One region of the Terrihabitans rhizophilus genome, then DNA from elsewhere that is predicted to be linked to it. Evidence: riboswitches for the same ligand, from Rfam matches in the RefSeq annotation. Region 1 holds a riboswitch; the other holds the start of a gene.
What was found. A riboswitch is a leader RNA that binds a small molecule or an ion and turns the genes downstream of it on or off. The one in region 1 is predicted to bind cobalamin.

Region 1 (3,341 bases):
TGTCGTGCGTGCGGCGGCGGTCGTCGCCCGTGTTCTTGCGCAGGTCGAGGAATTCCTCGAGGTCGATGTGCCAGGTCTCGAGATAGGCGCAGACCGCGCCCTTGCGCTTGCCGCCCTGGTTCACCGCGATGGCGGTGTCGTTGGCCACCTTCAGGAACGGCACCACGCCCTGGCTCTCGCCATTGGTGCCCTTGATGTGGGCGCCGAGGCCGCGAACGCGCGTCCAGTCATTGCCGAGGCCGCCGGAATATTTGGCGAGCAGGGCGTTGTCCTTGATGGACTTGAAGATGCCGTCGAGATCGTCCGGCACGGTGGTCAGGAAGCAGGACGACAGCTGCGGGCGCTGCGTGCCGGCGTTGAAGAGCGTCGGCGTCGAGCACATGAAGTCGAACGACGAGATCAGGCTGTAGAACTCGATGGCCTTGGCCTCGCGGTCGATCTCGCGGATGGCGAGACCCATGGCGACGCGCATGAAGAAGGCCTGCGGCAGCTCGAAGCGCACATTGTTCGAGTGCAGGAAGTAGCGGTCGTACAGGGTCTGCAGGCCAAGAAACTGGAACAGCAGGTCCCGCTCCGGCTTGATGGCGGCGGCGATGCGCTTCACGTCGAAGCGGGCGAGCTCGGTGTCGAGCAGGTCAAGTTCGATGCCCCGCTTCACATAGGCCTGGAAGTACTCGGCATAGCCTTCGGCCATCTCGGCCTGCGTCGCCTGCGTGGGGCGGCCGTTGATGAAGGTCAGGGCTTCGCGGCGCAGCCGGTCGTTCAGCAGGCGGGCGGAGACGAAAGCGTAGTTCGGCTCCTGCTCGACAAGCGTGCGGGCCGACATGATGAGCGCCAGCGCGAGCTCGTCCTGCGTGATGCCGTTGTAGAGGTTGCGGCGGGTCTCGGCGAGCACCGGCTCGGCGGCGGTGCCGTCCAGCCCGGCCACGGCCTCGGCGACCACGGCGTTAAGGCGCACCTCATCGAGCGGCGCCAGGGTGCCGTCGGGGGCGCGAACCTGCAGCGACGGCGCGGCGGGCGCAGTCGCGACGGCGGCGGCCTTCTCCTCGCGGCGCGCCTTGGCGCGTTCCTCGCGGTAGAGAACATAGGCGCGGGCCACCTTCTGGTGCTCGCCGCGCATCAGCGCCAGCTCGACCTGGTCCTGGATGTCCTCGATGTGCAGCGCACGCTCGGAATCGACGCGGCGGGTCAGCGCGGAGACGACCTGCTCGGTGACGGCCTCGACGGAATCATGCACGCGGCGCGAACCGGCGGCCTGCTGGCCCTCGACGGCGAGGAAGGCCTTGGTGACCGCGATGGCGATCTTGGACTGGTCGAACGGCGTCACGGAGCCGTTGCGGCGGATCACGTGGAAGGTCGGCACGGAGCCGGACTGGGGGGTCTTCGGTGTGTTCACGGCGTGCACCGGCGTTGCAGAGCCCTCACGGCCCAGATCGACGTTAATTCCCACGGCAGACCCCATATATAGGTGTACGAGAGCAGACATCCACGCTCTTTAGCGGTTCTGGCTGCTCGGCTGATCCTGAACGTCTTCCGATTCGAGACGATTAGCGACTCCTAACTGCGGGACTCACAGGCACCTATCCCCAGAAGATTCACGATGTCACCGGGATACAACAGCTTGGGCGGCAACCTGTTCTGCGATCTAGATGTGGTGGCAAGATGGCGCGTCCATCGCGTGGAGCAGCCTGTGGACTGCGGGGATAGAACGGGGCTCTCCACCAGACGGTAACGTTCCGGGGAAGATCGCCAAAAACGGTCGAGAGAGCCCTACTTCAACTGCAGCCCCAACCAGGGACACCTCATCCTGAGCTTGTCGAAGGATGCTGGAACGCACTCGACATCCTTCGACAAGCTCAGGATGAGGCACAGAGGATGACTACACCCATGCTTTCTACATAAAGAAATCTGCATATCCTTATTGACTCATGTGCAGCCAACTGCCACTCTGCACCCGTCGAGGTTCCGTGGGCGGCGTTCGTCCATGGCTAAGAGGGAATCCGGTGTGGTGCCGGAGCTGCCCCCGCAACTGTGAGCGGCGAGCCCGGGTCCATCCACGTCACTGGTGCGCAAGCACCGGGAAGGCAGGACCCACGGGCCGTGACCCGCGAGCCAGGAGACCTGCCCCGGCCAGATAGAACGTCCTCGGCGGGGTGCACGATGGATCGCGTATTCTGCGCATCGCGGGCGATCCATGCCGGACCGCCCCGCCGCGCCACGCGATCCCATGCCCACGCCACAGCAGATTGGGGTGGGTACAATGTCGATTACCGTCAGCAGCCTTGGCTTTCCGCGCATCGGGCCGCGCCGCGAACTGAAGAGCGCACTCGAAGCCTCATGGTCCGGCAAGACAGCGCCGGAGGCACTCGCCGAAACGGCGCAGGGGCTGCGCGCCGCAAACTGGCAGCGCCAGAAGGCGCTGGGGGCCACCTCGATCCCCTCTAACGATTTCTCGCTCTACGACCATGTGCTCGACACCGCCGCGATGGTCGGCGCCGTGCCGAAGATCTACGGCTGGACCGGCGGCGAAGTGCCTGTCGAGACCTACTTCGCCATGGCGCGGGGCACCCATGGCACGACGGTGTGCGAGCACGGCCATTCCCATGGCGGCAAGGGCCTGCCGGCACAGGAAATGACCAAGTGGTTCGACACGAACTACCATTACATCGTGCCGGAGTTCACGCCCGGGCAGGAGTTCGCGCTAGCCTCCTCCAAGGCTGTCCGCGAGTTCCGCGAGGCGAAGGCGCTGGGCGTGCACACCCGCCCGGTGCTGGTCGGTCCCGTCACGTTCCTCAAGCTCGGCAAGAGCGGTGAGCACGGCTTCGCCAGGCTGTCCCTGCTGCCGGGCCTCCTGCCGGTCTATGCCGAGGTGCTGCGCCAGTTGGCCGCCGAGGGCGCCGACTGGGTGCAGATTGATGAGCCCGTGCTCGTGCTCGACCTGACCGACCCCGAGCGCGCCGCGCTGAAGACGGCCTATGCCGAATTGGCGAAGGCCGTGCCCTCGCTGAAGATCCTTGTTGCGACCTATTTCGGCAATCTGGGCGACAATCTCGCCACCGCCGTATCGCTCCCGGTCGCCGGCCTGCATGTCGATCTCAAGCGCGGCGCGGGGCAGCTCGACACATTGCTAGCCGCCGCACCAAAGGAGCTTGCCCTCTCGCTCGGCGTCATCGACGGCCGCAATGTGTGGCGGGCCGATCTGGAGAAGACGCTCGACCTTCTGGAGCCGGTGGTCGATGCGCGCGGCGCGGACGGCATCATCGTCTCCGCCTCGTGCTCCTTCCTCCACGTGCCCATCGATCTGGAGCAGGAGACGAAGCTCGATCCGGACGTGAAGTCCT
Region 2 (3,341 bases), on a different contig from region 1:
GCGGGGATGTCCTCGTAGGGCGTCAGCTGGCCGGCATTGACGATGCCCATGTCCATGCCCGCGCGGATGGCGTGGTACAGGAAGCAGGAATGGATGGCCGCGCGCAGCGGTTCGTTGCCGCGGAACGAGAACGACACGTTCGACACGCCGCCCGAGACATGAGCGTGCGGCAGGTTCTGGCGGATGCGCCGCGTGCCTTCGAAGAACTCGACGGCGTAATTGTTGTGCTCCTCGATGCCCGTCGCCACGGCGAAGATGTTGGGGTCGAAGATGATGTCTTCCGGCGGAAAGCCGATGCGCTCCGTCAGCAGCTTGTAGGAGCGCTCGCAGATCTCGAACTTACGGTCGGCGGTGTCGGCCTGGCCCTGCTCGTCGAACGCCATCACCACCACCGCCGCGCCGTAGCGCATGATGAGGCGCGCCTGCCGCAGGAAGGGCTCCTCGCCCTCCTTGAGGCTGATGGAATTGACGATGGACTTGCCCTGGACGCATTTGAGCCCGGCCTCGATGACGTTCCACTTGGAACTGTCGATCATCACGGGGATGCGGCTGATGTCGGGCTCGGACGCGACGAGGTTCAGGAAGCGGACCATGGCGGCCTCGCTGTCCAGCATGCCCTCGTCCATGTTGATGTCGATGACCTGCGCCCCGCTCTCCACCTGCTGGCGGGCAACGGCGAGCGCGGCGTCGTAATCGCCGTTCAGGATCAGCTTCTTGAAGCGGGCCGAACCGGTGACGTTGGTGCGCTCACCGATATTGATGAAGCTGGCGGTGGAGACGTCGTTCACGAGCGGGCCTCGAAGGGTTCAAGTCCGGACAGGCGCATCCTGCGCTCGATTTTCGGCACCTCGCGCGGCGGCAGTCCGTGGACGCGCTTGGCGATGGCCCGGATGTGCGACGGAGTGGTGCCGCAGCAGCCGCCCACGATGTTGACGAGGCCGGAATGGCTCCATTCATGGAGATGCTCGCCGGTGGTCTCCGGCTGCTCGTCATACTCGCCGAACTCGTTGGGCAGGCCGGCATTCGGGTAGGACGAGACGAGCGTGTCCGCCACGCGCGAAAGCTCCGCCACATAGGGGCGCATCTGCTCGGCCCCGAACGCGCAGTTCAGCCCCACGCTGAACGGGTTCACATGTCGGATGGAATTCCAGAAGGCTTCCGTCGTCTGCCCGGACAGGGTGCGGCCCGAAAGGTCGGTGATGGTGCCCGAGATCATGATCGGCAGTTCGAAGCCCACCTCGTCGAACACTTCCTGCACGCCGAACAGCGCGGCCTTGGCGTTGAGGGTGTCGAAGATCGTCTCCACGAGGATGATGTCGACGCCGCCCTCGATCAGCGCGTGCGTGGCTTCCTTGTAGGCAAGGCGCAGCTCGTCGAACGACACATTGCGGAAGCCGGGATTGTTGACGTCCGGCGAGATGGAGGCCGTGCGGCTGGTCGGACCCAGCGCCCCGGCCACGAAGCGCGGGGTGCCGGTTTCCTCTTCCATCTCATCAGCCGCCTCGCGTGCCAAGCGGGCACCTTCGCGGTTCAGCTCGGCCGCGATGTGCTCCAGCTTGTACTCGGCCTGCGAGATGGTGGTGGAGTTGAAGGTGTTGGTCTCGAGGATGTCCGCTCCGGCTTCGAGATATTGCCGGTGGATGGCCTTGATGACGTCCGGCCGCGTCAGGGTCAGCAGGTCGTTATTGCCCTGAAGGTCCACCGGATGGTCCAGGAAGCGCTCGGCCCGGAAGTCCTTTTCCTGAAGCTTGTAGCCCTGGATCACCGTGCCCATCGCCCCGTCGAGGATGATGACGCGCGTCTTCGCAAGCTCGTCGAGAGCGGCGCGGCGTTCTTCGCGTGTGGACATGGGATTACCTCGGCGCGGATACGATGCGGGATGACCCGCCTCGGGCGCCCGGTCTATCGCAAAAAGGCAACAACAGCCAAGAAGCGTGACCGGACAGCCATAAAACGGTGATTTCTCAAGGTGATGAGCCCGCGCCCCCTTTGCAATGCGGCGCGATCTGCGGGATGAGCATGGCTGACGGTTCCTCGCAGGAGGATCAAAAGGGAACGCGGTGCGGGGCTTGCCCCAACGCCGCGGCTGCCCCCGCAACTGTAAACGGCGGTCCCGCGCCACATGCCACTGGAGAGATCCGGGAAGGCGGCGCGGGAAGACACCCGTGAGCCAGGAGACCTGCCGTCACGCATGGTCATGCGCGAAAGCATCGGACGGGGTGTGCCGGTGGGTTGTCCTGAAGTGCCGGTCTGCCCGTGGGCAGCGGGCGCGAGGGATGGCGCTCGCGGGTGATGCACCATTTCGGCGTTCCGCCCAGGGCTTGTTCATGTTCCGCGCTTTCCTCCTGTCCTCCGTCGCGCTGTGCGCCACGCTCACCACCGCTCACGCGCAGACCACGCCGGTCGTGAATGGAGACACTGTCTCCGCCGATCTCGAGGAGATCGTGGTCACGGCCAACCGCACGCCGACGCCGGCGAAGGCGGTGGGCAGCGCCGTCACCGTCATCACCCGCGAGGAGCTGGAACAGCGGCAGGTGCGGCTCGTCTCCGACGCCTTGCGAAGCGTTCCCGGCGTTGCCGTGAACCGCGGCGGCGTGCTCGGCGCGAAGACGCAGGTCCGCATCCGTGGCTCAGAGGGCAATCAGACGCTTGTCCTGCTCGACGGCGTGGAACTGAACGATCCTTCGGCCGACAGCGAATACGACTTCGCCAACCTCCTGGTGCAGGACATCGAGCGCATCGAGGTGCTGCGCGGCCCCCAGAGCGCCCTCTACGGCTCGGACGCTGTGGGCGGTGTCATCAACATCATCACCCGGCGCGGCGAGGGCAAACCCCGTCTGTCCGCGTTCGCGGAAGGCGGCACCCGCAACACGGCCGCAGGCGGCGCGTCCATAAGCGGCAAGGAAGGACGGTTCGACTTCCTCGTCAGCGCCCAGGGCCTTCGCACCGATGGCTTCTCCACCGCATCGGAATGGCGCGGCTTCAGCGAGAAGGACGGCTACGAGAACGGCACCGCCTTCGCGAAGTTCGGCTTTCAGGCGCTCGACAATCTGCGCTTCGACTTCGTGGGGCGCGGCACCGACTTCGAAGGAGAGTCGGATGACGATTTCGGCAACGGCCCGTTCGACAGCGATGCCGGCGTCGACGGCAAGCAGTTCTTCGGCCGGGCACAGGCCAAGCTGGACCTGATGGACGGCCGTTGGGAGCACATCCTCGGCGCCAGCCGCTCGCATCTCGAAACCCGTTTTCTGTCTGCAGGCGATCCGACCTACGAGAACGTGGGCGACAAGACCAAGCTGGATTACCAGACCAGCTTCTCCTACCGCTCCGACGCGCTGCCC

Region 2: another riboswitch for cobalamin. It lies ahead of SCD90_RS07055 (TonB-dependent receptor plug domain-containing protein); the one in region 1 lies ahead of metE (5-methyltetrahydropteroyltriglutamate--homocysteine S-methyltransferase).

What each region holds. Positions count from the first base shown of each region.
Region 1 is NZ_JAXAFJ010000001.1:664,582-667,922, forward strand. Features, by position in the region: gene SCD90_RS02945 (ribonucleoside-diphosphate reductase subunit alpha) at 1-1,462, opposite strand, end outside; cobalamin riboswitch at 1,944-2,143, shown strand; gene metE (5-methyltetrahydropteroyltriglutamate--homocysteine S-methyltransferase) at 2,261-3,341, shown strand, end outside.
Region 2 is NZ_JAXAFJ010000003.1:149,623-152,963, reverse strand. Features, by position in the region: partial or broken gene metH (methionine synthase) at 1-1,849, opposite strand, end outside; cobalamin riboswitch at 2,011-2,201, shown strand; gene SCD90_RS07055 (TonB-dependent receptor plug domain-containing protein) at 2,328-3,341, shown strand, end outside.